2 regions of the Mesorhizobium sp. WSM3866 genome follow, and region 1 is predicted to be linked to the other one. Evidence: riboswitches for the same ligand, from Rfam matches in the RefSeq annotation. Region 1 holds a riboswitch; the other holds the start of a gene.

Region 1 (4,716 bases):
GCGCCACACTGACAGCGCCACCCCGTAGAGCGGATAATTGTCCTTGTCGAAGCCTTCGGGCAGCGATTTCGATGGGACACGGACGAGATCGCCGCGCAGCGAATAGGACCAGGCGTGGTAGGGGCAGGTGAGCAGCCTTGCCTTCAGCCGCCCTTCGCTTTCCTGGCAGAGCTGCGAGCCGCGATGCCGGCAGGTGTTGTGGAAGGCGCGCAAGCTCCCGGTCTCGTCGCGCAGCACGACGACCTGCTGCGAGCCGATACGCGCGGTTCGAAAGGCAAGAGGTTCCGCGAGATCGGCTTCGCGGCAAACCATGAGCCAGCTCCGATACCAGATCGCTTCGAGATCGAGCCGGTAAGCGTCGGCTTCCCGATAGGCGCTTGCAGGCAACGTCGGCTCGAGGCTGGTGAGGCCATTGTAGCGGCTGTGTTCGCTAGGATTTGGCTGCATGAGCGGCTCCCCTTGGCTGATGACAGCCGACACCCGGGCAGGACCGTTGTCAATTGCGCGGCCATTGTCGCTTGCGGGTGCTGCCCTTAAGGTCACTTCGTAATCGCCTGCGGTTTCGCCGGCTGCCCAGGATTGCAAAGTATGCCTGCAAGAACGATGTCGCTGACCGTGGAACTGGTCGCCCGCTGTTTTCGCGCGGTCGATGACCCGGGGCCCGACCCGGATGCCGAGCATCTCGTGGACAGCGACTATGAAGCCATGCTGGATGCATTCGAGGCCGAGCTACCTGCAACCGAGCCTCTCTGGCTGTTCGGCTACGGCTCGCTGATCTGGAAGCCCGAGATTGAGCATGTCGAGGAGCGCGTCGCCGTGGCACGCGGCTGGCATCGCTCCTTCTGCATGAAGATGACGCGCTGGCGCGGCACCAAGCAAAGGCCCGGGCTGATGATGGCGCTGGATCGTGGCGGCCAATGCAAGGGCGTTGCTTTCCGCCTGAACGGTGGTGACCGCCGGCAGGCGCTGGACAGGCTTTTTCGCCGCGAGATGACGCTGAAGCCGACCAGCTACCGGCCGCGCCTGCTGCAACTCGCAACCGACAAGGGGCCGTTGAGAGCGCTTGCCTTCGTCATCAATCGCAAAGGCACGACCTATGCCGGCCCACTCAACGAAGACGAGGTGGTCGAAAGGCTGGCGACCTCGTGCGGCCACTGGGGTTCAGGCGCCGACTATCTCTACAACACGGTGAAGAACCTCGAACAGCGCGGTATTCACGACCGCCATTTGTGGCGATTGCAGCAGCTCGTCGCCGAGCGGATCGCCGGATCTTAGTCCGAAACCGGTGCCGCAATCACGCTGCGGCGTGACGGAATTTGGTTTGCCGGTCGCGACGATTCTGCCTATAGTCGCTGGCGTCGTCGGTTCCGTTTTTGGAGCCAAGAGGGAATGCGGTGAGGGTGGAGTCTTTGCCCTAAGCCGTGGCTGCCCCCGCAACTGTGTGCGGTAGTCCTCTCCATAGACCACTGAGGTTTGTCCTCGGGAAGGTGGGGAAGGGTGCGAATCCGCGAGCCAGGAGACCTGCCGGCGACAGGAAAGTTGACTTCGATGCCCTCGGGTGGAGGGCGAAAGGACAAGACATGAATACCGCTTCCGTCTCCCTCGGCGCCTCCGTCTCCTCGCAGTCGCGCATCATGCAGCTGGCTCTCGCCGCGCTGCTCGGCATTTTCGTCGTCGGTTTTGTCGGCTTCTCGCACATCGATGCGGTCCACAACGCTGCCCACGACTATCGTCACTCGATGGCTTTTCCCTGCCACTGACGAAGGCCCGATATCATGAATCTGTTTCGCAACGTCGTGTTCGTCGCGGCGATCGCAGGGCTCGTGGCGGGCATCGCGCTTGCCTGCATGCAGGCCTATGCGACCGTGCCGCTGATCCTCAAAGCGGAAGTCTATGAAAAGGCGGGCGGCGGTCATCACCACGACCATGCCGCCAACACTGGAACTAGCGCTGCCATGAGCTCGGCCGAACCGGCGGGCAATGCGATGAGCAGCGCCGCTCCTGCGTCGACGGAAGCGGCGGCTCCGACCGAGGACGAGGGCTGGGCTCCGGCCGACGGCTTCGAGCGCTTCGCCTTCAACGTTGTCGCAAACATCGTCACCGGCATCGGCTTCGCGCTGATCCTGGTCGCGGTCTCGGAATTCGCCGGTGGCATCGGCAGCTGGCGCCAGGGCGTGTTCTGGGGCCTTGCCGGCTTTGCGGTTTTCACGCTCGCGCCCGGCCTCGGCCTGCCGCCGGAACTGCCGGCCATGCCGGCGGCGGAACTTCTGCCGCGCCAGATCTGGTGGATTTCGACGGTGGCCGCAACCGCGGTCGGCCTTGGATTGATCGCCTTTCGCAAGTCGCTGCCCTTGGCAATTCTGGCGGTCGTGCTGATCGTCGCTCCGCACGTAGTCGGCGCGCCGCAGCCCGTCAGCTTCGAGACGGCGATTCCCGAGGGGCTGCACCATCAGTTCGTGGTGGCGGTGACCCTCACCGATCTGGTCTTCTGGCTGGTGCTCGGTGCGGCCGTCGGTGTGGTGCGCGGCCGCTTCACCGGTACGTCGACCAGCCTGCGCGACAGCTTTGCCTGATCGCGCGGAGGGCCATCTGACCTTCATCATCGGCGGTGCGCGCTCCGGCAAGAGCGCGCATGCCGAGTGCCTGGTGGCGGCAAGCCCGTCGCCTTGGGCCTATATCGCCACCGCGCAGGCCTATGACGAGGAGATGCGCGAGCGCATCGCGCTGCATCGCTCGCGCCGCGGCAAAGGCTGGGTCACCGTCGATGCGCCGCTCGACCTGGTCGGCGCGATCGACGCCTTGCCCGATCACCAGCCGGTGCTTATCGATTGCCTGACATTGTGGCTGAGCAATCATATGCTGGCGGACCACGATATCGAGGCCGAGTGCCGGCGGCTCTCGGATGTGCTTTCGCAGCCGCGCGGACCGTGGTTTGTGGTGTCTAACGAAGTCGGGCTCGGCATCGTGCCGGACAATGCGCTGGCGCGCCGGTTCCGCGACGCCGCCGGGCGGCTCAACCAGCAGGTCGCGGCTGTCGCCGACAGCGTGCTGATGATGGTGGCGGGGCTGCCGCTCAAGGCGAAGTGACATGGGCGAGATCAAAGACACGATCATCGACTACAAGGATGCCGAACGCCATCGAGCCAAGATGGCCAAGCGCAAGGCGGTGCAGGATGCCGAGGTGGCCGGCAAGACGATCGAGAAGGGACTGCTGATCGTCAATACGGGGCCGGCCAAGGGCAAGACCACGGCTGCGTTCGGCCTGGCGCTGAGGATGCTTGGCTACGGCAAGCGCGTCGGCGTCGTCCAGTTCATCAAGGGCAAATGGCACACGGGCGAGAAGGATGCCTTCGCCGCCTTCGGCGATCGCGTCGTCTGGCACGCGATGGGCGAGGGCTTCACCTGGGAGACGCAGGACCTGAAGCGCGACATAGCCGCCGCCGAGGCTGCCTGGGCGAAGGCGCTCGAGCTGATTGCCGACCCTTCGATCAGCCTCGTCGTCCTCGACGAGCTCAACATCGCTCTGCGCTACGATTATCTCGAGCTGGAAAAGGTGGTCGCGGCGCTGAAGGCGCGCCGCGAGGGCCTGCATGTCGTCGTCACCGGCCGCAACGCCAAGCCGCTGCTGGTCGAGGCGGCCGATCTCGTCACCGAGATGGGGCTGACCAAGCACCATTTCGCGGCCGGCGTGAAGGCGCAGCAGGGGATCGAGTTCTGAGGCGCCTTAGCCGCCGATCAAAATGGTCAGATAGATCACCGTCGCCGACAAAATCGCGAACAGGCCGATCAGCAGCCCGTCGGCGACGCGATAGAGTTCCAGCGCCTGCCTTATGTCGGTGCTTTCGGCCTCGCGCCTGCCGCCTTCGCCCATGAAGGCATCCTCGACGACCTCGCCGCCATAACTGCGCGGTCCGGCCAGGGCGAGCCCCAGCGCGCCGGCCATGGCGGCTTCCGGCCAGCCGGCATTGGGCGAACGGTGCTTCTTCGCGTCACGCCGCATGACCTGCCAGGCGTTGCGGGGGTCGGCGCCCTTGACGATGAAGGCCGCCAGCACAATCAGCAGGCCGGTGAGCCGCGATGCCGGCAGGTTGACCAGGTCGTCGAAGCGAGCGGCCGCCCGGCCGAAGGCCTCGTATTTCGGCGTGCGGTGGCCGATCATGGAATCGGCGGTGTTGGCGGCCTTGTAGGCAGCACCCCCGGCCAAACCACCGACACCGGTCCATATGGCAGGCGCGACGACGCCATCGGAGAAATTCTCTGCCAGGCTTTCGATCGCGGCTCGGGCAACGCCCGCCCTGTCGAGCTTGTCCGGATCGCGGCCGACGATGCGCGAAACGGCGATGCGGCCGAGCGTGAGGCCGCCGGTCTCCAGCGCATCGGCGACATCCTCGACATGCTCGGCGAGGCTCTTCTGCGACAGAAGCGAGGAGCTGAGAATGGCCGCGATGACCAGGCCGGACGGAAAGATCAGCCAGAGCAGGACATGCAGCGCCAGGCCTATGGCCGCCGGCACCAGCAGGACGACCAGAAGCGCCTGGAGGCCGCGGCGGCGACGCAATTCGTCGGAATCGGTGGCGCGGTTGAGCCTGCGATCGAGAAAGGATATCAGCCTGCCGATCCAGGTTACCGGATGACCGATGGCGTTAAACAGCCAGTCCGGGTAGCCAAGGGCACGTTCGATGGCGAGTGACAGGAAAGCGATCAGTATCGACATGA
Region 2 (4,716 bases), on a different contig from region 1:
AAATAGCGGCGCTGCCATCCTGCACCCCTCGACTGCGAAAACGCTATTCGCCAGACAGCAGACGGCTAAGGTCGGGCACAGCCAGAGAAAATTCGTCGGTTCACTCCACAGCGCTTCGCAGCGCGGCGACAAAGGCATCAAGATCGCGCTTAAGCATGTAAATGTGTGGCGAAACCCGCAAACCCTCGACGTGCTCGACCTTGCGGTATTTCACGTGGACCTAGTGTTTCTCGCGAAGGTCGCGCTCGAGTTGCTGCATGTCGATGCTGTCGATCGAAAACAGACTTATCGCAGCGAGGCTGTCCGTGTCGGTCGGCGTATGGAGCCTGAAACCGGGAATGTCCTGGACGAGACCTACCCAATATCGGGTGAGTTCGCGCAGTCGCGCATGCATCCGTTCCGCGCCGATCGCCTTGTGGAATTGAATTGCGGGCGCGATTCCTGCCTGGACAGCGGAATTGTAGGTGCCGAGATTCCAATGGTCGAACCTGTCTATGTGCACCGCGGGCTGGTCGAAAGGTGCAAGCAATGGCCAGGTGGTATCGATCCGGCGTTCGCTGACGACCAGCATCCCGTTGCCGATAGGAGCACCGAGCCACTTGTGCAGGCTGGTGACAAAAAAATCGCAATCGAGTTCGCGGAAGCTGACAGGCATCTGAGCAAAAGTCTGGGCACCGTCGACGACAGTCATGATGTCGCGCTCCCGCGCGATTTCGCAGAGCCGGTTCACCGGCAGGACACGCCCGTTCCAGTGGTACATGTGAGTCAGCTGCAGGACGCGGGTACGCGGGGTCATCGCCTGAACATAGGATTCGATGATGTCGTCGTCGCTGTCCATGAGGTCGAATGTGCAGTTTACAACCTCGATGCCCTCGCGCTGTTGCCGCTGCAGCCAGCCCGCACGAACGCTGGGGTAGTCCCAAGGCGAGATCAGCACTTGATCGCCCTTAGTCAGCGGTATTCCGAAGATCGCTGTCGAAAGACCCTCCGACGAATTCCGGTTCAGCGCGATCTCTCCGGGGCTGCAATCGATCAGTTCCGCCAGCTCGCGTTTGATATGAGGAAGTGCTGTGTCGAGCTTGCTCCACATATTGTAGTCGGGATTGCGACTGATGAAGCGGTAGGCGTCAACCGTCGCTTCCTCGACAACAGTCGGTGGGGGACTGACCGCGGCGTTGTTCAAGTTGAGGAGTGGTTCTTGCGGGGGGTATTTTGCGCGGATGCGCTCCCATTCCGCTTCGTCCTCATGTTCGGCGGACCGATCTATTGCAAAAAAATTCATGGGAACGCGCCGCGTCTCATCTATGGCCCGACAATAAGCGCCGTAGCCCAGCTCAATCTGCCTATTCACATGAGAAAACAGAATTTAATTGCGAACGCCGGTGAATTCGCGAGACGTTGAAGCCCGAGAACGACATCGCTTGGCACAGGGTTAGCCGTGAGGAAGCGAGTGCGGAGATCCGGCCCAATCACGCCAAGAAGAACCGTCACGTTGTCAAGCGATGCGCGAACAATCCCCGGTTTCTGAGAGCGGGCAACGACGGTCAGGCCTGCCAATGCGCCATTGCGCAAACGCGAAGCGCGATGGCGCGTTGCGGTTGGTGCGGGTCTATGGAACGCCGAGCGGTTCTAAGGCTTCAATCGTTCTCCGAGACGAGCGATCGCCGATTTGAGCGGCGCCTCGCCGGCGCCGCAAAAGGTCTCGCTCATCACCAGCTCGGGCAGCGGCAGGCGCTTGCCCCAGCCATGCGCTTCGAGGTCGGGCCTTGGCGCGAATTCCGAGACGCGGCCGACGCAGAGATAGGCGATCGGCGTGACGTGCTCGGGGATCGACAGCAGTCGCTTCAGCGCTTCGGGCTCGATGATGCTCACCCAGCCAACCCCGACGCCTTCCGCCCGCGCCGCGAGCCAGAAATTCTGCACCGCGCAGACGGTGCTGTAGAGGTCCATCTCCGGATTGTGCCAGCGCCCGAGCGGCGAGTTCTTAGAGCGCTGGCGGTCGCAGGTGATGCAGAGGTTGAGCGCGCTTTCGCAGATGCCCTCGAGCTTCAGCTTGCGGTAGAGCGCCCGCCGCTCCACCTCGATCGCCGGCAGTTCCTGTTCGCGCGCGGCGAGGAAAAGGTCGCGCACCTGCCGCCGCCTTGTGGCGTCCCGGATGATGATGAAGTTCCAGGGCTGCATGTAGCCGACCGACGGCGCGTGGTGTGCCGCGGTGAGCAGCCGCGCCAAAACGCCGTCGTCGAGATCGTCGGTAAGGAAATGGCTGCGCACGTCGCGCCGGGTGAACATGGCCCGGTAGACGGCGTCGCGCGCCAATTGGTCAAAGTCATCGCCGCCGGCGGCGGCTGTTCGTGCCTGCATCGCTTGTCCCCTTGCGATAAGCAGTCCTCCGCCTGACCATGCGGATGACCATGTCTGCCGGGCCGGTCTTCTGGCTCGGGATCGACCCGCATCCGGCGCCTTCCCGTCTGGGACAGTGGCGTTTGCCGGCGCGGTCCCCCTCACAGCGTTGGGCACGCCACGGATTTCAACCGTGTTCCCGATTCTCCCGCGTTGCGGGCACCAGGCAGCGACGCGACCTTATCGCGAAGCCGAGGCCGGGCCAATGCCGCCAGCGACACGATTGGGCGCGATTTCCCCAATCATTCGGCGCTGAAACATGGCTATCCGTGCGACAGGTGCCTAGATTAGGCGCCATGACCACTCGTCTTTACACTCATCCGGTATTCCTGGAACACCTCACGCCGCCCGGCCACCCCGAGCGGCCCGACCGTTTGCGCGCCATCGAGCGCGTGCTCGACGACGAGGCTTTTTCGGCCCTCGACCGCGTCGAGGCGCCGGAAGGCGACGAGGCGACTATCCTTTACGCGCATCCGGAGGATTTCGTCGGCCGTGTCCGCGCTGCGATTCCCGAGACGGGGATCGTCTCGATCGATGCCGACACCAGCGCCAGCCCGAAAAGCTGGCAGGCCGCGGTGACGGCGATCGGCGCGGCGAACGCCGCCGTCGACGATGTGTTCGAGGGCCGTGCCGCCAATGTCTTCGTTGCCGCGCGTCCGCCCGGCCATCACGCCGAAAAAGCGACCGCGATGGGCTTTTGCCTGTTCAACACCGCGGCGATCGCCGCCCGTTATGCGCAGGAGAAGCATCTGGCCGAGCGCGTCGCCATCGTCGATTGGGATGTGCATCACGGCAACGGCACGCAGGACATTTTCTGGGACGATCCGTCGGTGCTCTATTGCTCGACCCACCAGATGCCGCTTTATCCGGGCACCGGTGCCAAGAGCGAGACCGGCGCCGGCAACATCGTCAACGCGCCGCTTGCGCCGAGCACCGGCAGCGACACGTTCCGCGACGCCTTCCTGTCGCGCGTGCTGCCGTCGATCGACGCCTTCCAGCCGGATCTGATCATCATTTCCGCCGGTTTCGATGCGCACCATCGCGATCCGCTGGCCGCGATCAACCTGACCGAGGATGATTTCGACTGGGCGACCGGCCAGCTGATGGAGCGCGCCGGGCGCCACAGCGGCAACCGGCTCGTCAGCCTGCTGGAGGGCGGTTACGATCTGCAAGGATTGGCATTTTCGGTCGCCGCCCATGTCGGGCGGCTGATGAAGGGATGAATGATGGCTGATGAAGCTAACCAAGACGTCAAGGCGATGAGCTTCGAACAGGCGCTCGACGCGCTGGAGAAGATCGTCGATGATCTGGAGCGCGGCGACGTTCCGCTCGACCAGTCGATCAAGATCTACGAGCGCGGCGAGGCGCTGAAGGCTCATTGCGACCGCTTGCTCAAGGCCGCCGAGGACAAGGTCGAGAAGATCAGGCTCTCGCGCGACGGCAAGCCGGTTGGAACGGAGCCGCTCGACGCCGAGTGAGGTGTATTGATATTCAGGTGAGGCCGCCTGCAAACGCGGCTTTCTGCGGTTCCGGTGCTCACGTCCTTCAAGTACGCTCCGGTCCGGTTCTCGGAACCCGCCATTTTCGGCTCGGTCTGACCTGAATCTCAACACACCTCGGTGCACAATGTCAGACCGGTTCGGGCAGAAAGCAGGTAAGGAGTTAAAGCATGTGCCGAAGCATCAAGACCCTGTTCAACTTCGATCCGCCGGCGACCGACGACGAGGTCCATGACGCGGCGCTGCAGTTCGTTCGCAAGCTGAGCGGCGCGACCAAGCCGTCCAAGCGCAACGAGCATGCCTTCAACCACGCCGTCGAGGCGATCGCCGCCGCCGCGCGCGAGCTGCTTGACAGCCTCGAAACCACCCAGCATCCGCGCAACCGCGAGGAAGAGGCCGCCAAGGCGAAGGCCCGATCCGCGCTCCGCTTCGCCTGACGCCGGTCATGAGCTTCTTTCCGGGCAACGATCCTGAGGCCGGCGACGCCTTCGCCTGCGACCAGATCGAGTTGATGGTCATTCCGAACGCCAAGGACATTGGCGGCTTCGAGGTTCGCCGCGCCTTGCCGACGGCGAAGCGCAGGCTGGTCGGTCCGTTCATCTTCTTCGACCGCATGGGTCCGGCCATCCTGCGCGCCGGCCATGCGATCGACGTGCGCCCGCATCCGCATATCGGGCTTTCCACCGTCACTTATCTGTTCGACGGCAAGATCAGGCATCGCGACTCGCTCGGCACCGAAATGGTGATCGCGCCGGGCGACGTGAATTTGATGACCGCCGGCCGCGGCATCGTTCATTCCGAGCGCACGCCCGAGGAA

What was found. A riboswitch is a leader RNA that binds a small molecule or an ion and turns the genes downstream of it on or off. The one in region 1 is predicted to bind cobalamin.
Region 2: it holds a riboswitch for cobalamin, as region 1 does, so the genes downstream of both, bluB (5,6-dimethylbenzimidazole synthase) here and CK222_RS23040 (CbtB domain-containing protein) in region 1, are expected to answer to the same signal.

What each region holds. Positions count from the first base shown of each region.
Region 1 is NZ_NSGC01000010.1:210,069-214,784, reverse strand. It holds gene CK222_RS23050 (aromatic ring-hydroxylating dioxygenase subunit alpha) at 1-447, opposite strand, end outside; gene CK222_RS23045 (gamma-glutamylcyclotransferase) at 589-1,275, shown strand; cobalamin riboswitch at 1,346-1,544, shown strand; gene CK222_RS23040 (CbtB domain-containing protein) at 1,581-1,760, shown strand; gene CK222_RS23035 (CbtA family protein) at 1,776-2,573, shown strand; gene cobU (bifunctional adenosylcobinamide kinase/adenosylcobinamide-phosphate guanylyltransferase) at 2,566-3,087, shown strand; gene cobO (cob(I)yrinic acid a,c-diamide adenosyltransferase) at 3,089-3,718, shown strand; gene cbiB (adenosylcobinamide-phosphate synthase CbiB) at 3,725-4,714, opposite strand; gene cobD (threonine-phosphate decarboxylase CobD) at 4,713-4,716, shown strand, end outside.
Region 2 is NZ_NSGC01000003.1:517,364-522,079, reverse strand. It holds gene CK222_RS10555 (aminotransferase class V-fold PLP-dependent enzyme) at 221-1,282, opposite strand; gene bluB (5,6-dimethylbenzimidazole synthase) at 1,630-2,361, opposite strand; cobalamin riboswitch at 2,404-2,582, opposite strand; gene CK222_RS10545 (histone deacetylase family protein) at 2,697-3,623, shown strand; gene CK222_RS10540 (exodeoxyribonuclease VII small subunit) at 3,627-3,878, shown strand; gene CK222_RS10535 (DUF2277 domain-containing protein) at 4,070-4,336, shown strand; gene CK222_RS10530 (pirin family protein) at 4,345-4,716, shown strand, end outside.